DNA from 3 places in the Clostridium chauvoei genome. Region 2 is predicted to be linked to each of the others. Evidence: riboswitches for the same ligand, from Rfam matches in the RefSeq annotation. Region 2 holds a riboswitch; each other region holds the start of a gene.
The links. A riboswitch is a leader RNA that binds a small molecule or an ion and turns the genes downstream of it on or off. The one in region 2 is predicted to bind S-adenosylmethionine.

Region 1 (10,783 bases), 290 kb from region 2:
ATATAATTGCAATTCTAGGTGTAGATGAATTATCTGATGAAGATAAAAATGTAGTTGCAAGAGCAAGAAGAGTTCAAAGATTCTTATCACAACCATTTACAGTTGCAGAACAATTTACAGGAATGCAAGGTAAATATGTACCTATAAAAGAAACTGTAAGAGGATTTAAAGAAATATTAGAAGGTAAATACGATAATTTACCAGAATCAGCATTTTTATTTGTAGGTAGTATTGAAGAAGCAGTTGAAAAAGCTAAAACCTTAGGATAAGGGGATGAAAAATTATGGCTAAGACTTTTAATGTAGAAATAATTACCCCTGGCACTGAACCAATTCGTATTGAAGTAGAGGCACTTCAAACTAATACTTCAAGTGGTGAAGTAGAATTTAAGGCTCATCATACTGCAATAATATTAAGTACTGTTCCAGCAACAACAACTATTACAACAGCAGATGGAAAAAAGAATATTTATTTACATCAAGCGGAATAGTTTATCTTAAAAATAATGTATTAAAATTCTGTTGTGATGCAGCTGAAGATGCATCAGATATAGATTTTAATAGAGCTGAAAACGCTAAGAAAAGAGCGGAAGAAAGATTAAAAGAAGATAAAGATATAGACATAGAGAGAGCAAAAATGGCATTAGCAAGAGCTAATGCTAGACTTCAAACTATAAGTATCAATCAATAAAGAGTGGTTTTACCACTCTTTTTTTTATAAATTAATTTATTAAGATATAAATTTTAGATATATACTAAATATAGAAATACTTTGACAATCTATCACAAATTTCAACTAAATTTATATACTATATTATAGGTTTAAATTTTGTATAATATTTCAAAAATTAGACAATAATTTAGAGGAAAGGTAGGGATGGATATGATAAGAAAGTTAAAACTAATCCCTTTTATAATCTTTTCTCTATTGTTTATTGGAGCAGTACCGTTAGCTCAATCAGAAGAGTATAGTAGCTTTAATAAATTAGAAGATAAAGTTATAAAAGAATGTGATTTCATTCAAAATGGAGTAAAAATGGAATATTGCTCAAAGGAATCTTTGGAATATGAATATGCTAGATTAGCAGAGACTTTAAAGAAAAATATTAAAAGCAATTTACAATTAGAACAAAATAAAATTATATACAAGGATCTAGAACGAGAAATTAGTGTAAATATATGGAGTGAAGGTAGTAAAACAAAAGTTGAAGTTATTTATTTAAATAATTTAAATACCAAAAACTCTTTTGATTTAAATAAAGAATTAGCAAAATTACAAAATAAAAAATCTATGCAAGTAAGATATTTTAGTTTCATAAAGGGAAAGATAAAATCATCAGATAGAAATTATGTACAAGAAATACTAAATAATGAAGTAAAAGAGGGTACATTAGAAAGCTTAGATATTCATAATGGTTATGTAGCAAAAGCTAAATTAAAAGATAACCAAAAAATAAATTTAAGCTATGTGAGATACAATACGGGTGAATACATAGTTGTAGGTACACCTATGATATTCATAACATACTAACAATTTATTGTGGAGGATAATATGGAAAAAATTATAGTTAAAGGTGGAAAAAAACTAACTGGTGAGGTAGATATAAGTCTAGCAAAAAACTCAGTTTTACCTATAATGGTAGCTAGTATATTAAGCCCAAATGAAGTAACAATAAAAAATGCACCTTTATTAGAAGATGTTTTAGTTTTAGCAAATTTACTTGATGGATTAAATTGTGATGTAGATTTTTCAGAAGTAACTGGAGATTTAAGAATTAATACTAATAAACTAAATCCTATGGATACAAATAATGATTTAATAAGAAAAATGAGAGCTTCTTTTTTGATTATGGGTCCTATGTTATCTAGATTTGGAAGTTGTAAAATATCGCTTCCAGGAGGCTGTAACATAGGAAGTAGACCAGTAGATTTACACTTAAAAGGCTTTAAAATGTTAGGAGCAGATATTGAAATAGGACATGGTTTTGTAGAAGCAAAGGCAAAACAATTAAGAGGTAATAGAATATATTTAGATTTTCCGTCAGTTGGAGCTACAGAAAATCTCTTAATGGCATCTGTATTAGCAAAAGGAACAACAATAATAGAGAATGCAGCGGAAGAACCAGAAATTTGGGACTTAGCTAACTTTTTAAACTCTATGGGAGCTCATATTGAAGGAGCAGGAATGGGAAGAATAACAATAGAAGGGGTAGAATCATTAAAAGGAGTAGAGTATAAACCTCTTTATGATAGGATAGAAGCAGGAACATTTATGGTTGCAGCAGCTATAACTAATAGTATAATTACTATTAATGGCGTTAATGAAGAACATTTAAGACCAACTATTGAGAAGCTAAAAGAATGTGGAGTAAAATTTGAAACAAAAGGAAATAGTATGATTGTAGATGGAAGAGGCCCTAAAAAGCCTGTTGATATAAAAACATTACCATATCCAGGTTTCCCAACAGATATGCAACCACAAATGATGAGTTTATTATCATTGACTAAAGGCTCTAGCGTAGTTACTGAAACTGTATTTGAAAATAGATTTATGCATGTAGCAGAATTAGTAAGAATGGGTGCTAATATAAAAATAGATGGAAGAACGGCAATTATAGATGGGGTAGAATCATTAACTGGTTGTGATGTCAAAGCCACAGATTTAAGAGCTGGAGCAGCTATGATTTTAGCAGGATTAACAGCTCAAGGAGAAACTCAAATTGGAGATTTATATCATATAGATAGAGGATACACTAATATTGAGGAAAAATTCAGAAAATTAGGCGCAGATGTATATAGAATTGATAAATAAAAATAAATACATCTATCCAGTTAAAGAACTTAGATTTTATGTCTAAGTTCTTTAACTTTTAAAAGATAATTTTTCATTTATATAATAGAACTTTACATAGAAAAAATAAAATAAAGTATATTTTAAAAAATAAAATAATATATTAAACTGTAGAAAATTTACAGGAGGGCGAAGATGAAAAAAGAAATAACATTACCTGAAGGAGTAACGCTTTTAATTACAATTAGTGTATTAGTTTTATTTTTTATGATTGCAATACCGGTTGTTGTTATAAATTCAGCGGATAAATCTAATAGTAAAGAAGCACCAACAAAGCCACCAGAAGTCGTTACAGAAAAAGCTACGACTATAGAAATGGATGGCAGTGAAACAATAAAGGTTTTTATAACTAATGAAAATAAGGTTATAGAAGTTCCTTTAGAAGAGTATGTACAGAGTGTAGTATCTGGAGAAATGCCTGCAAGTTTTGAACCAGAAGCTTTAAAAGCACAAGCTATAGCAGCTAGAACATATGTAGCAACTAAAAAATTAAAACAATGTGAGAAAGCTAAAAGCGTAGGAGCGGATGTTTGTGATACGACACATTGCCAAGTATATTTAACTAAGGAAAGCAGGATGAATAAATGGAGTGAAGCAGATAAGGAAAGTAATTGGAAGAAGATAGAGGAAGCGGTAAGTGCTACTAAGGGACAAGTTTTAACTTATGATGGTAATCTAGTTATGTATCCACAATTTTTTGCAACAAGTTCAGGTAAAACAGAAAATTCCGTAGATGTTTTTTCAAATAGTGTACCATATTTAGTTTCAACAGAGAGTTCAGGGGAAGAAATAGCACCTAAGTTTACAAGTGAAAAACCTATTAATATAGATGAATTTATAAATACTATAAATTCAAGTTATCCTAATGCTTCTTTAAGTGCAGATAATTTATCTGGAAATATTGAGATTATAGAAAGAAGCGAAGCTGGTGGAGTAAAACAAATAAGAGTTGGAAAAGAGAAAATTAAAGGTACAGATTTTAGACATTTACTTAAGTTAAACTCAACTAATTTTCAATTTGAAGTAGCTGGAAATGAAGTGGTATTTAAGTGCAAAGGCTATGGACATGGGGTAGGTATGAGTCAATGGGGAGCAAATGTTATGGCTAAAGAAGGAAAGGGATATGAAGAGATATTAGCGCATTACTATACAGGTATAGAATTAAAAGAATTAGTATTTAAATAATAAAATATAGTCAAAAAGAAGGTTTAGAAATGATATTTTCTAAACCTTCTTTTTATACAAGAATTTAGAAATTAGATATTAATTATCGTTATATTTGGCAAATAATGTTGAAATTTGATGTAAATAAAACTTTTAATATGTGTATTAATTCAGGAGAACAGGCAAGAATACAAAAAGGAGGTGTTGATATGGACCAAAATAAAAAAGATAAAGTAAAAAACTTTTTTAGAAAGGAGGGCTTTTATTTAGTTCTATTCCTTTGTTTATGTTTAGTAGCAACTGTAACAGTTGTAACAAGTAAGAAAAACAAGATTTCAAAAGAAAAAGTACAACAATCAGAAAAGGAATTTACATTAAATGTTGATGATAAAGCTACATCTGAGGCTCAAAAGCAAAATGCAGATAGAGTTAAAAATAATACAGAAAAAGAAGTAGCTCAAGCTCAACAAGAGGAAGAAGTTGCAACAACTGAGGAAGATACTAATGTTTCAGCAGGAACTACTACAGAAGTAAAGTTCAGTAACCCAATTGAAGGGACTATTTCTAGAGTATATTCATATCCAAAACCACAGGAAATGAAAGATGGAACAAGTAGAAACATTAGAGGAATAGACATAAAAGCTACAGTAGGAACAGAAGTTAAATCTGCTGCTGTTGGAGAAGTAAAAGAAATTTCAAAGAGAGCAGAAGAAGGGAATTATGTTGTTATTGCACATGCAAATGGCATTAATACCAAATATTGTAATTTAGGTTCAGACATGAAAGTTAAAGTTGGGGATAAGGTAACAGAAGAAACTGTTATTGGAACAGTTGGAGATACTTCAAAAATATTTTCAAATAATGAATTTGGCGAACATTTAAATTTACAAGTTCAAGATTCAAATGGAAAAGATTTAAATCCAACAACATATTTCAATTATAAAGCACAATAAAACATAAAAAAGTATTTTCATCAGTCATTTTTATAGAAAAGACTGATGAAAATACAAAATTAATTTAATAAGGAGGTAGCATTTTGAAAGATTATATTCAAGAAAGGGTATTAGAGGTAGCGCAATATATAATAGATTCTAAGGATACAATAAGAAAAACAGCAAAGGTCTTTGGTGTAAGTAAAAGTACTATACACAAAGATATGACAGAAAGGCTGCCAAAGATAAATCCAGTAATAGCAGAACAGACACATACAATTCTAGAATTAAATAAAGCAGAAAGACATATTAGAGGTGGAAAAGCCACTAAATTAAAATATAAAGCAGTAGATTAATAAGTAAGATTAAAGTGTAAAGGGTAAAAATTATTGAATCATTACCATATTCCATATATAATAAAAAAATGAGAAAAAATTTTGTGATATTTTAGTATGATTTAAATATAATAGGAGTGAGTAAGGAATGTGGTTTTGGAGAAATGGGACTAACTTAGGAATTGATTTAGGAACAGCAACGGTTTTAGTTTATGCTAAGGGAAAAGGTATAATCTTAAAAGAACCATCAGTTGTTGCTATTAATAAAAGCAATAATAAAGTACTTGCTGTAGGCGAAGAAGCGAGAAAAATGATTGGAAGAACTCCAGGTAATATAGTTGCAGTTCGTCCATTAAGAGATGGTGTTATATCAGATTATGACATAACAGAAAAAATGTTAAAAGAATTTATAAAAAAAGCATATGGAAAAAGTAAAATTACTGCTCCAAAAGTAATGGTTTGTGTTCCTTCACAAGCAACAGAGGTAGAAAAAAGAGCTGTAATGGATGCTACAAGAAATTCAGGAGCTAAAAGAGTACATATTATTGAAGAACCTTTAGCAGCGGCAATAGGTGCTGGTTTAGATATAACCAAGCCTAATGGGTCAATGGTAGTTGATATTGGTGGTGGAACAACTGATATTGCAGTAATATCTCTTGGTGGAGTAGTTGTTAGAGCTTCAATAAAGGTAGCAGGAGATACTTTTGATGATGCTATAATAAAATATGTTAGAAATAAATATAAGATTATGATTGGAGAAAAAACAGCTGAAGATTTAAAGATAACAGTTGGAGCGGCATTTGTAGGCTCAAGAGATTTAACTACTACTATGAAAGGTAGAAATTTAGTTACAGGATTACCAGATGAAGTTACAGTTGCAACGTCGGAAATAGCTGAAGCTTTAAAAGAATCAGTAACTTTAATTGTTGAACAAGTTAAGTCTGTTTTAGAAAAGACACCACCAGAACTAGCTGCAGATATAATAGAAAAAGGAATTTTAATGACAGGTGGAGGATCTTTATTAGATGGTCTAGATAAGTTAATAGAAAAAGAAACTGGCGTAGGGGTTTCTGTTGCAAATAATCCAGTGGAAGCAGTAGTAGAAGGAACAGGAAAAGTTTTAGGATATTTAGATAAATTAGATTCATCATTAATTGGACAAGAGATAACATTAATTGATTAATATTATATAACATATAGGTATAGAATTAGAATTCTATACCTTTTTTATATGTTTGTTCTAATTATCAATATTTGATAAATAATATCCTTTGCATATACCTCGAGCAATTACTTTAGCCATACTCATAATTAAATGAAGACGAATACTTCTAGATGTGAAGAATTCAGCATTATCACTAGAATCAACTATTCCTATAATTGATGTAGAACCAACGTCAGGAAGTCGTTTGCCAACCCCTTTACCAGGATGGATAGGATAGTTTCTTACGTGAATTTCACCTATTGACTTTGCATCACCTAAACAAGCATCAATTCCAATTATATTAGCGTTAGGATGAAGTTTTTTTATTTGTGATAGGCGATGTTCTATATTTAAAGCATGGATAGGTGCCTCTATGGTTCCATAAACAGGTAACTTAAATTGGTTATCTATTAAGTATGTACCTACTAAAGGTCCTAGACAGTCACCAATGCATTTATCAGTACCAATACAAACTATTACTGTATTTTTAGATATATAGTTTTTCAACACATTAGCTATTTCGTAGTAAGCTAAATCAGACTCATAAAAAACTTTATGTTTTATCAAAGCTTCACCCCCTATGGATAATATATATGAGAAGAGTATTAAGAATATAATAGTTATTGGCAAAAAATACATAAAGAAAAGTAAGGTTTTATAAGATAATAAAATAGATGAGCATTAGTAATTAAAAAAAATGCTAATAGGATTAAATGGGAGAAATATAGAGATAAAACAAGAAAAATAAAAATAATTTTAATAAATAACTATAAATAACACTTGAAATTAATACTTAATGATTATATACTAGTCATTGTCAGTTGAGCGGATATAAATTTGTTCAGGGGACATAAGAAATTAAAAGTTAATTATGGGGGAGTTCCCGAGTGGCCAAAGGGGGCAGACTGTAAATCTGTTACGTTTCGTTTCGATGGTTCGAATCCGTCCTCCCCCACCATTTTTAACTTTGAAAAAATATGCTGGCATGGCTCAACGGTAGAGCAGCTGACTTGTAATCAGCAGGTTGTAGGTTCGATTCCTATTGCCAGCTCCAAATAAAATGGGGGAGTTCCCGAGTGGCCAAAGGGGGCAGACTGTAAATCTGTTACGTTTCGTTTCGATGGTTCGAATCCGTCCTCCCCCACCATTTTATTAAAACTAACTTAAATTATTTAAGGGCGCATAGCTCAGCTGGGAGAGCATCTGCCTTACAAGCAGAGGGTCACAGGTTCGATCCCTGTTGTGCCCACCACTTAAATTAAAATAAAATATACGCTGGCATGGCTCAACGGTAGAGCAGCTGACTTGTAATCAGCAGGTTGTAGGTTCGATTCCTATTGCCAGCTCCAATAATGGGGGAGTTCCCGAGTGGCCAAAGGGGGCAGACTGTAAATCTGTTACGTTTCGTTTCGATGGTTCGAATCCGTCCTCCCCCACCATTAAAGCAAGATATTAATCTTGCTTTTTTTATTTTTCTAAAATAGTATTTTAAATAATGTTTTGAATTAACAGAATAAAAAATGTTGACCTATAGAATAAAAAATGTTATAATCTGTTTCGAATAAAATTGATATTAGTTCTTATCCAGAGAGGTGGAGGGAAAGGGCCCTACGAAACCCGGCAACCTGTGATTTCACAAAGGTGCCAATTCCTGTGGAATATTATTTCACAAGATAAGAAAGAGTTTGACGTTTATAGTCTCTTCTTATCGAAGAGACTTTTTTTATTTTAAAATTAACTTTAGATTATAACAATTGTATATAGAATTAATATCAAATAAATTGAAGGGAGTTTATTATATGAGAAGATTATTTACATCAGAATCAGTTACAGAAGGGCATCCAGATAAAATCTGTGATCAAATTTCAGATGCTGTATTAGACAGTATATTAGAAAAAGATCCTAATGCTAGAGTTGCTTGTGAAACAGCAGTTACTACAGGTATGGTATTAGTTATGGGTGAGATATCAACTAATTGTTATGTTGATATTCCAAAAGTTGTTAGAGAAACAATAAAAGAAATAGGATACGATAGAGCTAAATATGGATTTGATTGTGCTACATGCTCAGTTTTAACATCAATAGATGAACAATCAACTGATATAGCAATGGGTGTAGACGAAGCTTTAGAATCAAGACAAGGTGAGAAGGATGCTGTTGAAGCTGTAGGGGCTGGAGATCAAGGTATGATGTTTGGTTTTGCAACAAATGAAACAGAAGAATATATGCCATTACCAATAGCTATGGCTCATAGACTATCTAGAAGATTATCAGAAGTAAGAAAAAATGGTCAATTATCATATTTAAGACCAGATGGAAAGACTCAAGTTACAGTAGAGTACGATGATAATAAAGTTATAAGAATAGATGCAATAGTAATATCAACTCAACATGGAGAAGATGTTACACAAGAACAAATAAGACAAGACTTAATGGAACATGTAATAAGAGCTGTAGTTCCAGCAGAATTATTAGATGAAAACACTAAATACTTTATAAATCCAACAGGTAGATTTGTAGTTGGAGGTCCTCAAGGAGATTCAGGATTAACAGGAAGAAAAATAATTGTTGATACTTATGGTGGAGCTGGAAGACACGGTGGTGGAGCATTCTCAGGAAAAGATCCAACAAAAGTTGATAGATCAGCAGCCTATGCAGCAAGATGGGTAGCTAAGAACTTAGTAGCAGCAGGAATTGCTGATAAGTTAGAAGTACAATTAGCATACGCTATAGGAGTTGCTAAACCAGTATCAATATCAATAGAAACTTTTGGAACTGGTAAAAAGTCAGAGGAAGAAATAGCTTCAATCGTAGAAAAAGTATTTGACTTAAGACCAGGTGCAATAATAAGAGATTTAGGGTTAAGAAGACCATTATACAAACAAACAGCAGCATATGGCCACTTTGGAAGAAATGACCTTAACTTACCATGGGAACAATTAAATAAAGTAGAAGAAATAAAAAAATATATCTAATAGCAATTAGATATAAAGAAAAGATATAGAGTATGTAACTATCATATTCTATATCTTTTTTATTAATTTTATGCAGTATGAACAACTTTTCCGTTAACGATTACTTTCTTTACATTTATATTTTCATCAAATAATACTAAGTCAGCATCATAACCTTCTTTTATAAGACCTTTTCTATCTTCAACTTTACAATGTCTAGCTCCATTAAATGTTGCCATTTTTACTACTTCATTTAATGAATAGTTTGTATTGTTATACACATTTCTAATAGCTTTATCTAAAGTTAATACTGAACCAGCTAAGCTACCAGTAGTTAATCTTGCAGCACCATCAGAAACTACAACATCTTGGCCACCAAGAGAATACATACCATCAGGCATTCCACATGCCATCATAGCATCAGTTACTAATAAAACCTTATCAGTTGTTTTTTGATTATAAGCGACTCTTAATGATGGGTATGAAATATGAATTCCATCAGAGATAGTTTCAGTAGTTATATTACTATCAAAAATTGCTCCAACAACACCAGGTTCTCTATGAGAAAATGGAGTCATAGCATTAAATAAGTGAGTTGAGTGACAACATCCGCATTTAATACCTTCCATAGCTTCTGCATAAGTGGTTTTTGTATGACCCATTGAGCAAACAATACCTTCAACAGATAAGTGTTTAATTAAATCAGTTGCTCCAGGAACTTCAGGGGCAATTGTTATTGAAATAACAGCATCCTTAGCATCGCCCACCATAGAGTTATAATTTTCAATAGTTGGAGGAATTAAAAATTTAGGATTTTGAGCTCCAATAGCACTAGGACTTATAAAAGGACCTTCTAAGTGAGCTCCCAAAACTATTGCTCCATCAGTACCGTTTTCTTTACATTTTTTTATAGATTCCATAGATTTTCTTATATCATCTATAGAAACAGTCATAGTAGTTGGTGTAAATGAAGTAGTCCCATGTTTTACTATTGCTTTAGATATTTCATTTATAGCCTCAACAGTACCATCCATAGTATCGTAACCAGCAGCACCGTGAATGTGAACATCTATAAATCCAGGAGATAAATATAATCCTTCTCCATTAATAACATCATTACAGTTTATGTTAGTTGGGTTAATTTCTTTAATTTTACCATCTTCTATTAGTACAGAACCGTTTTCAATTCTGTCTAAGAAAATAATATTACAGTTTTTAATTAACATAATACACCTCCATATTTTTTTTCTTAAGTCCACAAATTATTAGATAATAAATTTTTGAAATTAGACTTATGTTATAATTATATAATAAAAAGTATAAGATTAAAATATTATTAAAAGA
Region 2 (10,783 bases):
ATAGAATAATAGGAGGTTTTGTGTTATGGGTATGGAAAAACTAGAAAGAAAAATGAAAAGACTTTATAAACAAGTGAAGTCAGGAAAAGTTACAGAAGAAATAGCAGATGAAATGGCTGATATGATGGATACCATAGAAAATATGGGATCAGAAGCAAAAGAAAAATTTGCTGATATGATGGATGACATGAAAAAATCCATATCAAAAATGAAAAAGTAGTATATTTAAGTCTATAACCACTAAGATTTTTAATCTTAGTGGTTTAATTTTTATAAGAAAAAATAAAAAAATTTATTAAATTTTATAATCAAATACAAACGGTTGTACTAATATAATATAAAGAGAAAAAATTAAGAGTGGAGAATAATATGAAAAGAAGTAGTGGGATTTTGATGCATATTTCATCTTTACCAAGTAAATATGGTATTGGAACCTTTGGAGAAGAAGCATACAGATTTGTGGACTTTCTAAAAAAAAGTGGACAAAGATATTGGCAAATATTACCCTTAGGTCAAACAGGATATGGAGATTCTCCTTATCAATGTTTTTCAGCTTTTGCAGGAAATCCATATTTTATAGATTTTGATTTGTTAAAAAATCAGGGATTTTTAAAGGAGTCAGATTATAACAGTGAATTTTTTGGAGAGAATAAAAATTTAGTAGATTATGGAACTCTGTTTATTGCAAAAAACAAAGTTCTTAGAAAAGCTTATGAAAACTCTAAAGGTAAATTAGAAAGAGAAATATATCAATTTTCAGAAGGAAATAAAGAATGGTTAGATGACTATGCCTTATATATGTCAGTAAAAAAACACTTTAATTTAAAGAGTTGGACAACCTGGGATAAGGATATAAGATTAAGAAAAATTGAAGCTATAGAAAAATATAAAAATGAATTAAAGGATGAAATTAATTATTGGAAGTTTATACAGTATATATTTTTTAATCAATGGAGTAGATTGAAAAAGTATGCTAATAATTTAGGGATAAAGATAATAGGAGATATCCCCATTTATGTAGCAGAGGATAGTGCTGACCTTTGGAGCAATCCACAATATTTTAAGGTGGATGATAATATGCTTCCAACTAAAGTTTCTGGATGTCCTCCAGATTTATTTTCTGAAACAGGACAACTTTGGGGAAATCCTATTTATAATTGGAGTTTAATGGAGAAAGAAAATTATAAATGGTGGATAAAAAGAGTACGAGAAAGTTTAAATATGTATGATGTTATAAGAATAGATCATTTTAGAGGTTTTGAATCTTATTGGGAAGTACCTTATGGGAATGATACAGCTATAAATGGTAGTTGGGTTAAAGGACCTGGTATTAAGCTATTTGATGAAATAAAAAAAGAGTTAGGTGAAGTAAGTATTATAGCAGAAGATTTAGGATTTCTAACTGAAGAGGTTATTGAATTTAGAAATAAGACAGGCTTTCCTGGTATGAAAGTATTACAATTTGCTTTTGGGGGAGGAAACAGTTATCTTCCCCATAATTATGAAAAAAACTGCGTAGTTTATACAGGAACTCATGATAATGATACAATTTATGGTTGGTATAATAATACAGCAAGTGAACAAGAAGTAGAATCAGCTAAAAAATATTTAGCATTAAGTTATGATGAAGGTATATCTATTGGATTTATAAGGGGAGCATTTAGTAGTGTTGCAGATTTAGCGATAACAACTATGCAAGACTTTTTAGGTTTAGGAAGTGAAGCAAGAATGAATCTTCCAGCTACCTTAGGTGATAACTGGAAGTGGAGAGTTAAAAAAGAAGATTTAACAGATGAATTAGCAGAAAAAATATATCAATTGACTATGAGATATGAAAGAATATAAGTTGAAAAATAGTTAATGTTTATAAATAATTGAACCTGTAGAGTATTAGTTATAGTACACTACAGGTTTTTTATATTATAATGAGAAGTATATTTAAAATTAAAGGAAGTAATAAGATGAATAGAGATTTAGATTTAGGTAAAGAAAGTATAGGTAAGTTATTTTTGAAGTATTCAATTCCTAGTGTTATAGGAACTTTAATATTTTCAATTTATATTGTAATTGATGGGATTTTTATAGGAAGAGCAGTAGGTTCCAGTGGACTTGCGGCTATAAATATAGCTATGCCATTTTTTAGTACTTCATTTGCTATAAGCTTAATGGTATCAGTTGGGGGAAGCACTATAACCAGCATAGAACTTGGTCAAGGTGATAAAGAAAAGGCTAGAAATACTTTTAGTTTAGCCTTTTATTCACTTTTATCAATTTCAATAATAGCGTCAATAATAACGATATTATTTACTAAGGAAATTGCAATATTTTTAGGAGCAACAGGTGAGTTAATAAAACCAGTATGTGAATATTTAGCTATACTAGCATTATTTTTACCGGTATTTACATGTTCAGGATATTTAGCTTCTGGACTTAGAACTATTGGAAAACCAAATTATTCAATGATTTGTAATATTGTTGGATCAGTATTAAATATTATACTTGATTACATAATGGTTATAGAACTTAATATGGGGGTTTTTGGAGCCGCATTAGCTTCAGGTATAGCCTTTGCAGTTGCTTTTATAGTTGCAATATTAGGATATTTTAATAAAAATTCAGTGTTAAAATTTGTTAAATGTAAAGTTGATCTTAAAAAGGTAGGAAGATTCTTTTATAATGGTTCGTCAGAGGCATTAGCTGAATTTGCCTTTGCTTTTTCAACATATTTATTTAATATTGTTTTAATAAATAGATTAGGAGAAATGGGAGTTTCAGCTTTTTCAATAATACAATATATAGCATCATTAGTTGTAGCTGTATTTCTAGGAATATCAACAGGAATATCACCCATTATAAGCTATAATTACGGAGCTAAAAATAATAAAAGAATAGGAAGTATAACAAAGATTTCATTGGTAGTTATGACAGCTCTTGGCATTATATGTACAACAACATTATTTGTTGGAGGAGAAGGATTAATAAGGTTATTTGTTGATGGAGATGAGGCTTTAATAGAAACTACAATAGGTGCTTGCAAAATATATTCAACTTGCTTTTTGATAAGTGGAATAAATATATTAGCCTCTGCATATTTTACAGCTTTAGAAGATGCAAAAACATCTATTATAATTTCAATGCTTAGAGGAATTATTTTTATTTCAATAGGAATAATTATATTACCGCTATTTTTAGATATTAATGGAGTATGGTTAACTGTAACTTTTGCAGAGTTAATGACGGTTATAATTTCTTATAGATTAATGAAAAAATCTTATTTATCAATGAAATTAGAAAATAAATAATTAAATTTTATAAGGTGATTAAAATTTTAGTTACCTTTCATGTTAAAATATATTTAAAATTTAAATTTAAGTAGAGGTTAAAATGATTAATTTTAGATTAGCTAAAGAAAATGATTTAGATAAGTTATGTAATATATTAGATGGAATAATTGAAAATAAACCAGAGGGTTTAAATTGGTCAAAGGATTATCCTAATAGAGAAGTTTTAAAAACTGATATAGAAAAGGGTGAATTATTTGTATTAGAAAAAGGTGATATATTAGGAGTAGTTGTTTTAAATAGTAGTGAAGATATAAATTATAAAAATATAAGCTGGAATAGTAATAAAACACCTTTAGTCATACATAGACTTTTTATAGCTAATGATTATATGGGAAAAGGTTATGGTAAGTTATTAATTGAAAAAATAATAGATAAAGGAAGAAATGATGGATTTGAATCTATACGATTAGATACCTTTAGTAAAAATATTAATGCTCAAAAGTTATATACTAAAAGTGGTTTTACATATAAAGGAACTATTAATTTAGATGGAAAAAATGGTGATTTTTTTTGTTATGAAATTAAATTTTAGGAAATTTTCTGAAAAGTAGTTGACAAATTTATGAAAGAATAATATATTAATATCAACAACAAAAACTTAATACATTATAAGATGTTTCTTATAAAGAGTGGTGGAGGGACTGGCCCTATGAAGCCCAGCAACCTACTTTTAAAATAGGTAGATAAACTTTCTAAAAGTGTTTATTTGTGTACTTGTTTTTAAGAGTGTGGTGCTAATTCCTGCAGCTAGGTTTAGCTGAAATATGAGAGAATAGATTGATGGGCGATTTCTACGCACTAGAGTTTTATTCTCTAGTGCGTTTTTTATTTTAGTAAATTTAAAGGAGGTTCAGATATGATTGAAATAAATAATTTAAGCAAAAGTTTTGGAAGTTTTGAGGTTTTAAAAGATATTTCTTTAGAAATAAAAAAAGGAGAAATATATGGACTAATTGGACATAGTGGAGCAGGTAAATCTACTTTATTAAGATGTATAAATGGATTAGAGGGTTATGACAATGGGTCTCTTAAAGTTATGGGTAAGGAAGTTAAAACTCTAAAAAATAATAGTCTAAGAGAATTTAGAAAGGATTTAGGTATGATATTTCAAAACTTTAATCTTTTAAAGAGAAAGTCTGTTTTTGATAATGTAGCACTTCCTTTAGAGGTTTGGGGTTATAAAAAAAGCTATATAGATAAAAGAGTTAAAGAACTATTGAATCTTGTTGGATTAGAGGACAAGGCTAATAGTAAACCAGAAGAATTAAGTGGAGGACAAAAGCAAAGGGTGGCTATAGCAAGAGCATTAGCTTTAGAACCTAAAATACTACTTTGTGATGAAGCTACATCGGCATTAGATCCTAAAACAACAAAAGATATATTATCTTTACTTGCAAGAATTAATAAAAAATTAGGTATTACAATTGTCATTGTTACACATCAGATGGAAGTGGTTAAGGAAATTTGTAAAAAGGTAGCGTTAATAGAAGGGGGCATTTTAAAAATAAAGGGACAAGCAGAAGATCTTTTCTTAAAACCTGGAGTATCTCTTAAAAAATTTTTAGGAGAGGAAGAGGAGGAACTACTACCAGATGAAGGTATAAATATAAAATTATTCTTTCCAAGTACAGCATCAGAAAATGCACTTATAACAAAGATGGCTAGAGAAATTGGAGTAGACTTTTCTATTGTAGGGGGTAAACTTGAAAAGTTTAGAGAAAATGTACTTGGAAGTTTAGTTATAAACATTAATAAAGAAGACAAAGACAATATAATATCTTACTTAACAAATAAAAATATAATATTGGAGGTGCTTAATTAATGATAGATATTTTAATACCAGCATTAGGGGAGACTTTGGTTATGGTATTTTTCTCAACATTATTTTCTTTAATATTAGGGTTTATACCAGCCATTGTATTAGTAATAACATCATCAAATGGATTAAAGGCTAATAAAGCGATATATAAAATTTTAGATTATGTAATAAATATTTTAAGAAGTTTTCCATTTATAATTTTAATGATATCAATAGCGCCAATAACGAAGTTTATAGTTGGGAAATCAATAGGAACAGTAGCAGCTGTTGTACCTCTTACAATTGCAGCAGCGCCATTTGTTGCAAGAGTGATAGAGTCATCATTAAAAGAAGTGGATCAAGGAGTTATAGAAGCTGCAAAATCTTTTGGAGCATCAGATACACAAATAATATTTAATGTAATGATTAAAGAAGCAATACCATCAATAATATCAGGTTTAACATTAACTATTATAAGTATTATAGGATATTCTGCTATGGCGGGGGCTGTAGGTGGTGGCGGTCTTGGAGATGCTGCTATAAGGAATGGTTATCAAAGATATAATACAGAGGTAATGGTAGTTACAGTTATTATACTTATAGTTATAGTGCAAGGTTTACAATCATTAGGAAATTATTTATACAAAAAATTATCATAAAATTAAGAATATTAGGAGGATTGATTATGAAAAGAAAATCAATAGTAAAAACATTATTAGTAGGAGTTTTAGCATTTACTTTAGTAGGTTGTGGAAAAAAATCATCATCAGATGAAAAAATTATAAAAATTGGAGTTAGTCCAGTTCCACATAAAGAAATTGTAGAGCATATAGCACCTGAATTGGAGAAGGAAGGATATAAGCTAAAGGTAGTAGAGTTTACTGACTATGTTACACCAAATACAGCTTTAGCTGAAGGAGAAATAGATGCAAATTATTTTCAACATACATCATATCTAAATGAGACAAATGACAGTAAGGGGTTAGACTTAACTTATACAGCTGAAATACACTTAGAACCAATAGCTTTATATTCAAAAACTGTAAAAGATTTAAATGAATTAAAAGATGGTGCTACCATTGCAATTCCAAATGATCCATCAAATGAAGCAAGAGCTTTAAGATTATTAGAAAAACAAGGGTTGATAACATTAAAAGATGGAGAACTTATTACACCGAAAGATGTAACTGAAAATAAAAAGAACTTAAAATTTAAAGAATTAGAAGCAGCACAATTACCAAGAGTATTAGATGAAGTTGATGCAGCTATAATAAATGGAAACTATGCTATAGAAGCAGATTTAAACCCACTTAAGGATGCATTAGTAATTGAAGATAAGGATGCAAAAGCTGCAAAAATATATAGAAATATATTAGCAGTTAAAAAAGGAAATGAAAATTCAGATAAGATTAAGGCTTTAACAAAAGCTCTAACTAGTGACTCAAGTAGAAAATTTATAGAAGAAAAATATAACGGAGCAGTAATTCCTACATTCTAATTAAAAATAGGGCTATTATAGCTCTATTTTTTTGTGACAATTTATTAGATTGGAGTATTTTGTTTTTTAATATATATATTTGTAACCAACATCAATTGAAATTAATATATTAAATTAAATAGAAATATATAGTTTTATGTAGTAAATATATAAAATAAGGAGGCAAAGGCATGGCAAAATGGATAATAGATGCAGCCCATGGAGGAAGTGATTCTGGAGCAATTGGATTAATGGGAAGAAGAGAGTCTGATATTGTTTTAGAAGCGGCATATGAAGCTAAAAGATTATTAGAAAAAAATGGAGAAACTGTTCTTTTAACTAGGGTAGCTGATATAGCAATAGATTTAAAAACAAGAGCTGATGTTGCTAATAAGTGGAATGCTGATTATTTTGTTAGCCTTCATATGAACTCTTTTGTTAATAAATCTGTTACTGGAAGTGAAATATTAATATCTGAAAATGAATACAAAGCAGAGGGTTTAGCTAAGTTCATAAAAGATGAATTAATTTCAAATTTAGAATCAAAGGATAGAGGTATAAAAGAAAGTAATAGTGAAATTTTTAAAATGACTAATATGCAAACAGTTATAGTAAGAGCTGAGTTTATATCTAATGAAGAAATAGAAAAAAACTTTGATTCAAAAAAATATGGGTACATGATAGCCAAGGCTTGTTTAGCTAAGGTAGATAAGGTTTTAATAGACCTTCCAGTAATAAATCCTAAGATACCATCAAAGTCTGCATGGAGAGTTTGTATAGGGTATTTTAAAGGTTATGAAGATGCAGAAAAATCACTTGATTCTACTAAAAAACAAGGGTATAAGGATGCCTATATAATACCATATGAAGGATAAAAAGCAGAGCAAAAGCTCTGCTTCTTATTTTAATTAAATTTAATTAATTTATTGATATCATCTTCTTCTAAAGTTTCTTCTTCAAGAAGAGTAATTGCCAATTTATCAAGAATATCTTTATTTTCCTTTAATAAAGCTAGAGTATCTTTATATAAAGAGTTTATTAATTCTCTATATTCCTCAACAACAGGTTGACCATAAGTTGTAGCTAAAGAGCCTAGCGTTGATAATTTAAGTAATCCTAAAGTTTCTCCCATACCATACTCAGAAATCATAGCAAGAGCCATTTCTGTTGTTTGAGTAATATCTCCTTGGGCACCTGTTGAGATTTTATCTACACCAAAAGTTAATTCTTCAGCAGCTCTACCACCTAATAATACCATTATTCTATTTTTTAGATAATCAATTCTTTGATAAGAGCTATCTTTTGGAATAGTTAATGTATATCCTCCAGCACCTTTAGTTGTAGGAATTATTGTTATTTTAGATACTTTATCTTCTGGAGTTTTTATTAATGAAATCAAAGCATGTCCAGCTTCATGATAGGAAGTAAGTAGCTTATCTTCTTTTAATAAATGGTCTCGTTCTTTCTTTTCATATCCAGCTAAAACTATTGAATAAGCACTATTTAAATGTTTTTGTGTTAATACTTTAGAATTTTCTTTTACAGCTAAAATAGCAGCTTCATTTATTAGGTTTTCAAGCTTTGCACCAGAAAAGTAAGAGGTTTTTTTAGCTATATCATGAATATTCAAATTTTCATAAGGTTTATTATTTAAATATAGTGATATAATTTTCTCTCTTGCTTTAATATCAGGAAGAGAAACTTCAACATGTCTATCGAATCTACCAGGTCTAAGTAAAGCTGGATCTAATATATCTAATCTATTAGTTGCAGCAATAACAACAATACCTTCTTGTTCACCAAAGCCAGACATTTCAGTTAAAAGAGCATTCAGTGTTTGATCTCTTTCATCATTACCTCCAGGAGTTTTACCTCCATCTCTTGACTTACCTATAGCATCTATTTCATCTATAAAAATAACAGCTTTTCCTTGAGATTTTGCTTTTTTAAAGAGATTTCTTATTCTAGCAGCACCAACCCCTACATAAACTTGCACAAAATCAGAACCACTTAGCGCATAAAAGGGAACTTTAGCTTCACCAGCAACAGCTTTAGCTAAAAGAGTTTTACCAGTACCAGGTTCACCATAAAGAATAACTCCCTTTGGCATTCTAGCACCATATTCTTTATACTTATCAGGTTTTTTGAGAAAATCTATTATATCCATTAAGCTTTCTTTTGCTTCCTCATTACCAGCAACAGAGTGAAAGCCAAAATCGCTATTTTGGTCATCACTAAAATCTTTAACATCTAGATTAGTTAATGAAGAAGTTCCTATTTTAGATTTATTAATAACCATAAAGGCAATAGAAACTAAAGAAATTACAAGCAGAGCTGCAGATATAGTTTTAGTTAATGGTGGTGAAAATTCGTCCATTACTTTAATATTACTTGAAAGTAAAGTTTCCTTTAAAGTAGGGCTATTTGGATTATCTGTTGAGTATTTTGTCCCATCTTTTAAGACAACCGTAAGATTAGAATTTTTATTCATAATAACTTCAGATATATTTTGGTTAGTTATATCTGATAAAAAACTTGAATATTGTTTATTGATATTAGATTTTGTTCTTAGCGTACTATAACTTAAAACGAAAAGAGAAAGAAGAGCTGTAACAATAGGTAACCAAATTAAGTTCTTTTTACTCTTATTCATAATTACCTCCTAAATTAATATGAATTGTTGTAATACACATTATACAGATTTAAAACTTTAAGTCTAACGATAAACATATAATTTGCCAATGTAAGTTATGGATTAAATGGAAAAGCTAAAATAGAATCTTTTAAATTATTATTAAATAGAGTATACTTTAATTACGTTTTGTAAGTTAGAGATACTCAGATTATTATGTAAAGGGGATAAAGAAAATATATGATAAATAGAACTCAACTAACTGCAGAAGATATAAAATCTCTTCTTAATATTAAAGGAAAAGAGAAGGGGTTCGAGGTTACTAATATAGTAATAAACAGAACGTTAAATTTTGATGGAGCAGTAAGCGGAATACTAAAGGGAAAGGTTACAGGAAATGTAGGAATAAAAGGTATAGAAAATAAGAAATTAATAGTTGAAGTATTAGATTTAAAGCTATCAAGTTTTGGAATATTTAAAGCTAATACTAATTTATTAATGAAAGCTATATCAAAGATAGCTAAAGAACATGAAGTTGAAGTTCAAGGTAATAAATTTTTAGTACAAGTTGACAAAATAAAAGAAGAAATGAAAATGCTAGAAACTATTATAGAAGATATATATATAGAAAATGATCATTTAAATATAGTTGGAGAAAACTTGAATGATTATGTAATAGGATAATTAGAATAAAGGATAAAAAAGATGAATACTAAGATATGGATTTGTTAATTCATAGGAGTAAGTATAGAGGAGGATATTTTATGAATATATCGGATGTGAAAATAGGATTAACTGGAGAAGATTTATTAAGTATAATAAAAGAGTTTCTTAATATTGATGGACTTGAAATATCAGATATTCAATTAAAAAATGAAATAAATGTTACAGGAAGCTTTAATAAGGGTTTTAAGATTGATTTTATTGCAGGAATAAAGCTAGTTAGAATTGAAAATGGAATAATTCATGCAGAAGTATCTTCGTTTAAATTACTTAAAATAGGAATAGTTTCATTAATAAGAAAATTAGCTTTAAAATATGCATTAAAAGCTTTTGAAGAAAAGGGAATTCATTATGAAAAGGGTAAAGTTGTAATTAATATAAAGAAGATATTAAAAGATGTACCATATATAGATTTTGATATTAAAGATTTATATATAAGAAATTCTATATTAAATGTAGAAGTTAAAGATATAAATGTGTCAATTAAAGGTACACTAATAAAAGAAATAGAAGATGAAAAGGAAGTATTAGAGGAAAATACTTCTTTGATGGTAGTAAGTAAAGTAAAGGATAGTTATTCTTCAGGAAGACAGTATGCTATAGATAAACTACCTGAAAAAGCTAAAAAGATAAGTGATTATTTATTTATTATACCAGATATGGTTGCACTTATATACAGATTGTTAAAGGATAGAAGAGTTCCTATGAAGACAAAACTTATTATATCAGCAGCCGTTGCATATATTGCTTTTCCAACTGATATTATACCTGATAGTATTCCATTTATAGGGAAGGTAGATGAGTTAGCA
Region 3 (10,783 bases), 1.1 Mb from region 2:
CAGAAAAGTATCTAGGTACAAAACTAAAGTCTAAATTCAATGTTGTAACCTCCTTTTAAGTTAGAAATTTTAATATTACCTTATTATCTAATTATTTTCAGCTTGTTCTGCTGCTAAATTATTTGCATCAATAATTAATTTATCTAATTCTCCACTATCTGTAAGTCTCTTTATTGTCTTATTTACTGATTCAATTAATTTTGGTGATCCCTTCTTAATTCCAACAGCATTTCCGCCACTTTCTTCTTCAAACTTAACATCAGCAAGAACTAATTCTGAATTTGCTTTTATAGCCATTTCTGCAACTGGAACTTCAACAATTAAAGCATCAACTTTACCTGTCTTAAGCTCTAATATTAAATTATTAACATTTGAAAGTTGTTTAAGGTCAACCTCTTTTATTTTTTCTTGTGCTATTTGAGCTTGAGTTGATCCTAATTGAGCTCCAACCTTCTTTCCTTGTAAATCTTCTATTGTTTTATACTTGTCCTTATCTTCATTTCTTACTATTACTCCATGATGTGATGTATAATATATGTCTGAAAAATCTATAACCTTTTTTCTTTCTTCATCTGGATTCATACCTGATATAACCATATCTATCTTATCTGCTGGAAGTGCTGTAACTAAAGAATCAAACTCCATTTCTTTTATCTCTAATTTAACACCAAGATCCTTTGCTATTTCTTTAGCTAAATCAACATCAAAACCAACTACAGTATCTTTTCCATCTATCATTGCATGAAATTCATAAGGTGCATAATCTGCACTTAATCCAACTACAAGATTTCCTTTTTCTTGTATAATATCAAGCTTGTCCTTTTCTGAATTAGCTCCATCAGCTTTACTTCCACATCCTATCATTGCTATAGCCATAACGCTAACCATTGCAACCCCTAATAATTTTTTTAATATACTCTTTTTCATTTAAATATCCTCCTCTAATAAAAGTTAGTGTAAAGTTTTTTACACTACTTTTCTTTTTAAATCTTTATATATCAAGGTTTCGCCAGTTTTTTTGTATAAAAAAATAACGACCCCCTAATTTCATGTTAAAATTGAATCTCTAACCAAACAAAATCACACATGAAAGGATGTCGTTATTATGGATTCAATTATAACTTATTTAATTACTTATAATCAATATTTAATTGCCATTATCGGTCAATTACTTTTATTCATCTCAAAACATATTCCACTTAACCAGATGATATTTGATGATTCTAATAGTCCAGAATACCAAAAATTCAAAGTAGATAAGCTACCCACAATTATTAGATTTGAAAAGGTAGACTATATATTACTTTTAGCTTATTACAAACATAAATATAACAAGACCGTAAAACCCGTCCAAAGACGGAACGGGAAGTCTATCCCTAAAAAAACTAAATGTCCTAAGTGTGGTGCACCACATGAATATATATACGATAACAATGGCAGTAAAGGACAGTTTCAATGTAAAGTTTGTGGTCTTACATTTAAAGAAACTAATCACACAACTAAACCAATAGTATTTATATGTCCTTATTGCGGTGCTACGCTTACGGAACAAAAGCAACGCAAGCACTTTAAAATACATAAATGCAATAATTCTAAATGCTTATACTATCAAAGAAATCTTAAGAATCTTCCAAAGAATATTGATCCTTGTGATAAATACAAGTATAAGCTTCATTACATATATCGTGAATTTAATATTAACTTCTTTAAAATGGATCTATATCCAATATCAAAACATGCTACCGGATTTAGTTTTAAGAAGTTTAGCCCGCATATAATGGGACTATGCTTGACTTATCACGTTAATTGTAAAATGTCTACAAGACAAACAGCTCATGTTTTAAAAGAAGTTCATGGAATAAAAATTTCACATAGAACTGTTGCTAATTATGCTCTAACAGCAGCTGCTGTTATTAAGCCGTTTGTTGATACCTTTGATTACAAACCCTCTAAAATACTTTCTGCCGATGAAACTTATATAAAAGTAAAAGGCATTAAGCATTATGTCTGGATTGTAATGGATGCTTGTAAAAGGTCTATTCTAGGTTATCAAGTATCTGATACAAGAGATACTGGCCCTTGTATACTAGCAATGCGTATGGCTTTTGATAAGTTTAAAGACTTCCCTGGAAAAGCTTTAAACTTCGTTGCCGATGGTTACAGTTCATATCCGTTAGCGAAGCAACAATTTGAATTAGAAAAAATAAAGAATTTAATCTAACTCAAGTTATCGGACTTACTAACGATGATCCAGTATCTGAAGAATTTCGTTGGGTTAAGCAAGTTGTAGAGCGTTTAAACCGTACCTTTAAATCTTCCTACAGGGGTACCTGTGGTTATGGAAGTGATGAAGGTGCTCTTTATGGCTTCTCCCTTTGGGTTGCTTATTACAACTTCTTACGCCCGCATCCTTACAATTACTGGCGTCCTTTAAACGAATTAAAGCAACTAGATGGTATTGACAATATGTCTGCAAAGTGGCAAATTCTTATCAGTCTCGGTCAACAAACCATATTACATATGCAAGAATCACAAACTTCTTGATAAATCATAAAATCAAATATTGATTAAGTTTTTGCCTCCGTTACCGAAGGTCTTTTTAGCATATTCAATTTTAAAATTTTCTTAGATATTATAAAGATATTTTTAACTATTATTCCAAATTAGCCATAAGCTATTTTTTCATACGAAACTTTACACTATCTAATAAAATATCTATATTTTTCATTTCCTTCCTTTAACATAGCATAATTATACATCATATCTTTATATTTATGCAATACTTTTTTGAAATATTTTTGTATTTTTTTAATTTTTATTCATCTCATTAGTATTCCTTTAGAGTTTTCCTTCTATAAACGCCTTAATTTATTTAACAATATATACTAATCTATCTTTTAATTAATGTTTTTATTAAGTTTTTCATGATAATATTGAGAATTTTTAATCTAATTAATATTCATTTAAAATGTATATTTATATATTAATTCCATTTAATTTTTATACAATATTTCTGCATATTTATTTTTTATGCTTTTATCTTTATGCATAGGCACTTTTTGAAAATTTTTAAATATAATATTTATTGAAAACAAAACGTAGTAGGAGTGGTAATATTGACTAACTTAAAAGAAAGACATCTTTTCCCTGGAGCTAATACTTCTGGAGGCTTTTTTTCATTTTTTGACTATATAATTTCTAAAGAAGAAGCAAATAGAATTTTTTGTATAAAAGGTGGTCCTGGAACTGGTAAATCTCATTTAATGAAAAAAATAGGCGCTCACTATCAAGCAAAGGGCTATACCGTTGAATATCATCATTGTTCTTCAGATGATAAATCTTTAGATGCTGTAGTTGTTAAAGAATTAAAAGTAGCATTAATGGATGGTACTGCACCTCATATAGTAGATCCAGTTTATCCTATAGCCATCGATGAAGTTTTAAATATGGGTGATTCTATGGATGTAGAATCCGTTTCTAAAAATAAAAAAGAAATTATATCTCTTAGTAAAGTAATTAGTAATAAATTTAAAAGAGCATATAGCTTTTTTGCAGCTGCAAAATCAATACACGAAGATTGGTGTAAGTTAAATGCCGAAGCTATTGATACCTATAAAATAGATACAATAACTGAAAGTTTAAAAGAAGAAATATTTATAGCACAAAAAACTGGTTATGGTAATGAAAGACATTTATTCGGAACTTCCTTTACTCCTAGTGGAATAATTACTTTTGTAAAAGATTTATCTTCTGAATTTAAAAATAAATTCGTTTTAAAAGGCGGTCCTGGATTTGGTAAGAGTCATATTTTAAAAGAAATCGGTAAGACAGCTCAAAAGAAAGGATACTTTGTAGAATATTTACACGATCCATTTATTCCAGATAGAATAGAGCATATATTTATACCAGAACTATCAACTTGTATTCTTACAGAAAATGAAATAAGTCAAACTGCTTTTTCTGGCAAGGTATATAATATTGAAGATTTCTGCAAAGCTGATATCTTAAATAAAAATAAAGATGATATAGAATATGATAGTAAAGTTTTCTATGATTTAATAACAAAAGGTCTATCTTATTTAACTGAAGCTCATGAACTTCATGATGATTTAGAATCATTTTATATCGACTCTATAAACTTTGATATCGGTAATAAAATTTATGATGATGTAATTGCTAAAATAAATAAATATGAATAGTTAGTTATATTTAATGAGCTTATTTTTAAATAAGCTCATTAAATATTTTCAAAAATAGTTTAATTTCTTAGAATTTTTTTAAATCTTTCTCATTTTTATTGTATTTTTTTTAATTTAATTATATTATATATAAGTATTTCAAATCTATTCAACAAAGGAGATGATTGAAAATGATTTTCAAAAAGAAAAATAACTTAGAGAAATCAGAATCTAATCATAATTTAAATAACATTCTAAATAAAAGAATGAGTGAGGGAAAATACTTATCATATAATGATTTTTACGATGCAAATTTAATTGATACATTAAATACTTTGTTAAGTTCATATTACGATAACAATGCTGTTATGGGTATCAATGATATAGTAAAAAATATAATAGAAATCGATTCTGTAGATGATATGTTAGCTAATTCAGCTGAACAAAAAGACATAATACAAACTATGTTAGCAAGTAGCGAAGAACTTGCATCTACTTCAGAAAACGTAGCATCATCTATTCAAACTGTTTCCCAACACTCTAATGATGTGAAAAATGAAGCTATAGATAGTATGCAATCAATTAATAATATAATTGATAATATAATAAATTCTTCATCAAACGTTTTTCAAATAAAAGAAAATATTAATCTAGTTGCAAATAAAGTTAATGATATAAACGAAATAATTAGAATAATAAAACAAATCGCTAATCAAACTTCTTTACTTTCTCTTAATGCATCTATTGAAGCTGCTAGATCTGGGGAAAGTGGTAAAGGCTTCAGCGTAGTTGCAAATGAGATTAAAAAACTAGCTGAATACACAAAAACTTCTGTAGAAACAATATCTGAAAATATTTTAGAATTAAGTGATAGTACTCAAGAAACTCTAGGTTGTACAAACAGTACTATAGAAGATCTTAATTTTGGAATTAATAAAATGGAGTCAATACCAAAGTATATGAATAACATAATCGACTCTATAAAAGAAATTGATGAGGAGTTTTGTAATATAGCTACAATATCCGAAGAACAAAGTGCAACTACAAATACAATGGCAGATAAATTAACTAAAATTGCCGAGTTCCAAATTAATTTAGATAATATGTGTAAAGATGTTGCAGATAAAATTAATAAAACTAGTGAATTCTCTAACAATATTAGAGTAAACCAAATTAACAATACTAATTTAACTTTAGCTGAAAAATTAGATACTTATATAGTTGACCACCTTCTTTGGAGATGGAAAATATATAATATGATTTTAGGCTTAGAAAATATTAATGAGAATAATGCATCAAATTATAAAGAATGTGCTTTAGGTAAATGGTATTATAATGAGTCAGATCCTAATATCATAAACTCGCCTTCATTTAAAAAGCTTGAGAATATACATATAGATTTACATAAAGAAGCTAGTAATGCTGTTATATGCTATAATCAAAAAAATATTACTGGTTGCTATAATCACTTAAATAATATGACAAGCATTTCTTCAAAAATCATACATATAATAAATGATTTAAAAAAACATATAAGTAATTAAAAAAAAGTATTATTTCATATATAGAGAGAATAGATAATTCTGTGTAATTATCATTTTTATTATTTTAACATTACTGGAAATTTTCATTTCCAGTAATATTTTTTTATATTTAAGAAATACTAATAATGTTTCTTATTACCTTTTTTAGTATTTCAAAAAAATCTAATAGTATGCATATAATTTATAAAAAGTACAAGCTTTTAAGCTAATTCATCTTTTAATTGATCTTCAAATATTATTGATAGCTCCGCTAGCGTAGCACCCCAATTATGTATAGGTTGAGTCCATTTTTCTAGTATCTCCATTGTTGCTAAGTAAACACACTTATTTAAAGATTCATCAGTTGGGAATATGACTCTAACTTTAGTGAATTTACGTATTTGACGATTAAAACCCTCTAAGATATTTGTAGTATAAATCATCTTTCTTATAGTTGGAGAGAAGTCAAAAAATGTTGAAAGGTTACTCCAATTGTTATACCAGGAATCTATTACTATTCCATATTTATCTCCCCATCTCTCCTTTAAATTATCTAGCTGTGCTAACGCAAGTTCCTCTGTTGTAGCCTTATAAACCTCCTTCAAATCTTTCATAAATGCTTTTTTATCTTTTGAAGCTATGTATTTTATTGAATTTCTTATTTGATGAACAATACATGTTTGAATATTTACTGATGGAAATACTGTTTTTATAGCTTGTGGAAGACCTTTTAATCCATCCATACAAGCAATTAAAATTTCTTTTACACCTCTATTTTTTAAATCATTGCAAATTCCTAACCAGAATTTAGCACCTTCTGCTTCATCAACCCATATACCTAAAATATCTTTATATCCTTCCATAGTGTATCCTAAGCATATATAGACAGCCTTGTTAACTATCTTTCCATTACTTCTAACTTTAAAGTACATAGCATCTAAATAAACTATTGGATATATTTTATCTAATACTCTATTTTGCCATTCGGCGGCGCTAGCAAGCACTTTATCAGTTATTTTAGATACCATCGATGGTGATATAGTTATTCCATATAAGTCTTCAATTTCAGCCTGAATATCAGATGTTGACATACCTTTAGCATATAAAGATATAATCTTTTTATCTAACTCAGTACACACAGTTTCATATTTTTTTATAATTTGTGGCTCAAATTCAGCATTTCTATCACGGGGTACGTCTAGGTCGACGTCACCGAAGGAACTTCTTAAATTCTTGCGACTATAACCATTCCTGTAGTTCTTCTTAGTTTGATCAACTGCTTCTACACGTTCATATTTATTTCTTCCTAGATGTTCTTCCATTTCACCTTCTAATATATTTTCAAGGACATCTTTAACTAATCTTTGTATTAATCCGTTTTTACCCATTACATCATCGATTGTTTTACATCTTTTAATTTCCTCATTGTAATCAAAGTTGGTATCAATTTTTCTTGTCATAATAATTCCTCCTAATTTATATAGTATATTATTCCAAAACTTCCAACTGTTAATACAAAAAAACAGTAGATAGTTTTATTTTTACACAAAACTATCTACTGTCTCTTCAAAAGAAGCTCCTATTTATTTCTCCAATACCAATATATTGAGATTATCGCGCATACTCCCATTAAATATGGATAGAATAAATATTTCATTATTGCAAAAGGTGATAATGTAGCTAATCCAGCTGCTGATATTAATTGTGCTCCATATGGAATTATTCCTTGAAATGCACAAGAAAACATATCCATTATACCTGCAACTCTCTTAGGTTCTAAATCAAATTCATCTGATATGTTTTTTGCAATAGGTCCTACTGTTACTATGGCAACTGTATTATTTGCAGTGCATATATCTACTAAACTTACTAGAGTGGCAATTCCAAACTCTGCTCCTCTTTTTGACTTAAAGTTTTTAAGACCTTTATGTAATATAAAATCTATCCCGCCATTATATCTTATAAGTTCAATTGTTCCAGCTATTAATAATGAAATTATAATTAACTCGCTCATGCCACCGATACCATTTGATATTGATCCGAATAATCCTAATAAATCAAAACTACCATAAAATAAACCTATAATTCCTGAAATTAATATACCACCTAATAAAACTAGAATAACATTAACTCCTACTAAAGCTGATGTTATTACAGCTATATATGGCAAGATTTTTATAAAAGTATATTCAACAGTTTCTACATTTGTAATGTTTGCATCTTTTGTTAAAAACCAAAGAATAAAAGCTGTCATTATTGCTGCTGGTAAAACAATTCTAAAATTCATTTTAAATTTATCTTTCATTTCGCAACCTTGTGTTCTTGTGGCTGCTATTGTTGTATCTGATATTATTGATAAATTATCTCCAAACATAGCTCCACTTACAACAGCTCCTACAGCTAAAGCAGTTGTAATTCCAGTTCTATCTGCAATTCCTACAGCAATTGGAACTAACGCTACTATTGTTCCCATAGATGTTCCTACTGATAATGCTATAAAACAAGCTATTATAAATATCCCTGGTATTAATAAACTACTTGGAAGTAATGATAACCCCAAATTTACAGTTGAGTCAACAGCTCCCATATCTTTAGCCGTTTGAGCAAAAGCTCCTGCTAAAATAAAAATTAATACCATTAATAATATATTAGAATTTCCCGCCCCCTTGCAAAATATTTCTACTTTACTTTCAAATTTTTCTTTTCTATTCATGATTATTGCAGTTAATGCTGCTGCTAAAAATGGTACAATTACAGATACTGCATAGAAATCTTTAGCAATTATAGATATTCCTAAATATACTGCTATAAATACACCTAAAGGTAATAATGATAATATTGATGATTTACTCTTCATTTTCTCCGCCTCCTATTTTATAGAATCTAAATTTAAAACGTCATAAAAAAAAGCTTCTGACAAAATCAGAAGCTTAAATAACTTATTTAAAAAAGTATATACTACGCCTCTTATCTTCCAGGTTTTACCTGCAGGATTTAGCACCATAAAAACTAATGAATGTTTTTTGGTTGCTGGGTTTCATAGGGCCAGTCCCTCCACCGCTCTTGATAAGATATCAATTTTAAATTTTCTTTATTATACTATCAATTTAATAGTAAGATGTCAATATAAAAATTATTTCTTTATTTATTTAGATATTCTTTTATTAAATATCTATTACTATTTTTTATTTAGTACACTTAAAGTAGAAATAAAAAAAGATTAGCAATTGCTAATCTTTTCTGGTGCGTCATCAGGGATTCGAACCCGGGACACCCTGATTAAGAGTCAGGTGCTCTACCAACTGAGCTAATAACGCATAATGGAGCGGGTGATGAGAATCGAACTCACGTAACTTGCTTGGAAGGCAAGGGCTCTACCATTGAGCTACACCCGCATGTCTTACTGACAGTAATTATTATAATATACATAATAATTACTGTCAACAATTTTTGTACACTTTAAATCACTTCTGTTAGAGATTTCAATAAAATATCTTTGAATTTCTCTCCTATTCTTCTATCTACTACGGCATTCTTGCAGATTTCTCTCCAATTGTCTATATCAACAGTAACTCTTTTTTCGAAGTCACTTGTTGTTGAGGTCATATAGCTAGATGAAATTACAAACTCACCTAAATCCTCAGCACTTTTGAATATCTTTATATATAAAAATTCTGTATGATCTCCATACCATACTCTATTAAATTCTCTTACAAATTTTAATATTTCAGGTAGAACCTTTTCAGTTGGTAAATCCCAACACTTCTTAAGCATATCTAGTTGTTTTATCATTAGTGAAGCTTCTTCTTCTGATATCTTTCTACTACTTTGAGCATCAGATATTACTTTTTCTACAGGAGTATTTGGTACCCTTAAAATTAATCTATCTTTTCCATAGATCCATTTATAAAAAGCTTCTTGTAAAAAAGAATATTGGATATACCCCAGTAAAGCTTTTTCATTTGGAAAATAACTCCAAACATTGTTAAGTCCATTATTCCTACAATAAATTAATGTGTGAATGTAAAGGCTTTTCTCTGTAGGGGGAGTATCCATAAACATATGTCCTCTTATAGTTTTATTTTCACTTATAAGATTTTCCCAGTAGTCAAAAGAGTCGTAATTCTGTCTCACCTTTATCACCTTTCTTTCTACTATATAATATATTATATAGTATAATGTACCATCTTTTCAAGTTGTTTCATTGTGTATTAAAGGTTATTTTAAATCCCTTGCTTAAATGAACATTCTGAAAACTTGCCTATTAATACCTTTGAATTTTAACCATTTTTACCTTATAATTTAAGTAAGGATAGTAAAAAAAAGGAGGCATAAGCTTTGTACCACTGTGAAATTTGCGGCTCACCAGCGGATGTTCATCATATAGTCCACAAACATGAAGGGGGGTACGACTTCGATTTAAATTATAAATATCTTTGTAACCTTCATCATAGAGGAAAAAATGGCCCCCATAATTGTATTGAAACAGATTTAAAATATAAACTTGAATTTCAAGACAAATTGTACAAGCTTTTACCTAAAGATTTTTATAGCGTCAAAGAGATTTCAGAAATTTTAAAATTACCTAGTTGCTCTCTTAAACGATTAATAAAAAATCTTAAACTATATAAAGAAGGTTATCAAAAAGATGAAATTATAAAACACTTAATGGGTGGAAAACTCTACTCCCACTCTATGTTAGATGAACTTGAACTTGAACATTTATTTAATAATATTAATATTAGCTAAAATTTAACTTATTATTCAATATAGGGTGATTTTTTATCACCCTTTTTTTAAAACCTTTGTATTACATAATATGTTTAGAAAGCAAAAAAAATAACACAGTTGCCTGTGTTATTTTTTTGGAGCGAAAGACGAGACTCGAACTCGCAACATTCACCTTGGCAAGGTGACGCTCTACCATTGAGCCACTTCCGCAAATATAATTGGTGCAGATGAAGGGAGTCGAACCCCCACGCCAATGGCGCTAGATCCTAAGTCTAGTGCGTCTGCCAATTCCGCCACATCTGCTTACCTATTTACTTCATTATATAAAAATATTCATGAAAAATCAATATA

Region 1: another riboswitch for S-adenosylmethionine. It lies ahead of metK (methionine adenosyltransferase); the one in region 2 lies ahead of BTM21_RS02215 (methionine ABC transporter ATP-binding protein).
Region 3: another riboswitch for S-adenosylmethionine. It lies ahead of BTM21_RS10710 (Na+/H+ antiporter NhaC family protein); the one in region 2 lies ahead of BTM21_RS02215 (methionine ABC transporter ATP-binding protein).

The regions. Positions count from the first base shown of each region.
Region 1 covers NZ_CP018624.1:187,322-198,104, forward strand. The annotation lists gene atpD (F0F1 ATP synthase subunit beta) at 1-269, shown strand, start outside; gene BTM21_RS13875 (hypothetical protein) at 284-490, shown strand; gene BTM21_RS13880 (ATP synthase delta/epsilon chain alpha-helix domain-containing protein) at 550-690, shown strand; gene BTM21_RS00945 (hypothetical protein) at 883-1,530, shown strand; gene murA (UDP-N-acetylglucosamine 1-carboxyvinyltransferase) at 1,552-2,811, shown strand; gene spoIID (stage II sporulation protein D) at 2,986-4,035, shown strand; gene BTM21_RS00960 (peptidoglycan DD-metalloendopeptidase family protein) at 4,224-4,967, shown strand; gene spoIIID (sporulation transcriptional regulator SpoIIID) at 5,051-5,302, shown strand; gene mreB (rod shape-determining protein MreB) at 5,430-6,464, shown strand; gene yyaC (spore protease YyaC) at 6,522-7,052, opposite strand; tRNA gene BTM21_RS00980 (tRNA-Tyr) at 7,359-7,443, shown strand; tRNA gene BTM21_RS00985 (tRNA-Thr) at 7,465-7,539, shown strand; tRNA gene BTM21_RS00990 (tRNA-Tyr) at 7,548-7,632, shown strand; tRNA gene BTM21_RS00995 (tRNA-Val) at 7,662-7,737, shown strand; tRNA gene BTM21_RS01000 (tRNA-Thr) at 7,760-7,834, shown strand; tRNA gene BTM21_RS01005 (tRNA-Tyr) at 7,840-7,924, shown strand; SAM riboswitch class I at 8,063-8,165, shown strand; gene metK (methionine adenosyltransferase) at 8,285-9,460, shown strand; gene nagA (N-acetylglucosamine-6-phosphate deacetylase) at 9,529-10,665, opposite strand.
Region 2 covers NZ_CP018624.1:481,275-492,057, forward strand. The annotation lists gene BTM21_RS02195 (hypothetical protein) at 26-220, shown strand; partial or broken gene malQ (4-alpha-glucanotransferase) at 355-1,845, shown strand; gene BTM21_RS02205 (MATE family efflux transporter) at 1,962-3,302, shown strand; gene BTM21_RS02210 (GNAT family N-acetyltransferase) at 3,385-3,876, shown strand; SAM riboswitch class I at 3,962-4,115, shown strand; gene BTM21_RS02215 (methionine ABC transporter ATP-binding protein) at 4,201-5,166, shown strand; gene BTM21_RS02220 (methionine ABC transporter permease) at 5,166-5,801, shown strand; gene BTM21_RS02225 (MetQ/NlpA family ABC transporter substrate-binding protein) at 5,828-6,640, shown strand; gene BTM21_RS02230 (N-acetylmuramoyl-L-alanine amidase family protein) at 6,811-7,494, shown strand; gene BTM21_RS02235 (ATP-dependent metallopeptidase FtsH/Yme1/Tma family protein) at 7,524-9,272, opposite strand; gene BTM21_RS02240 (hypothetical protein) at 9,492-9,935, shown strand; gene BTM21_RS02245 (YkvA family protein) at 10,016-10,783, shown strand, end outside.
Region 3 covers NZ_CP018624.1:2,289,173-2,299,955, forward strand. The annotation lists gene BTM21_RS10680 (amino acid ABC transporter permease) at 1-40, opposite strand, end outside; gene BTM21_RS10685 (ABC transporter substrate-binding protein) at 88-927, opposite strand; partial or broken gene BTM21_RS10690 (IS6 family transposase) at 1,106-2,544, shown strand; gene BTM21_RS10695 (PRK06851 family protein) at 3,117-4,199, shown strand; gene BTM21_RS10700 (methyl-accepting chemotaxis protein) at 4,370-5,722, shown strand; gene BTM21_RS10705 (IS256 family transposase) at 5,923-7,161, opposite strand; gene BTM21_RS10710 (Na+/H+ antiporter NhaC family protein) at 7,281-8,558, opposite strand; SAM riboswitch class I at 8,666-8,774, opposite strand; tRNA gene BTM21_RS10715 (tRNA-Lys) at 8,943-9,018, opposite strand; tRNA gene BTM21_RS10720 (tRNA-Gly) at 9,023-9,096, opposite strand; gene BTM21_RS10725 (hypothetical protein) at 9,161-9,835, opposite strand; gene BTM21_RS10730 (HNH endonuclease) at 10,040-10,450, shown strand; tRNA gene BTM21_RS10735 (tRNA-Gly) at 10,568-10,642, opposite strand; tRNA gene BTM21_RS10740 (tRNA-Leu) at 10,652-10,735, opposite strand.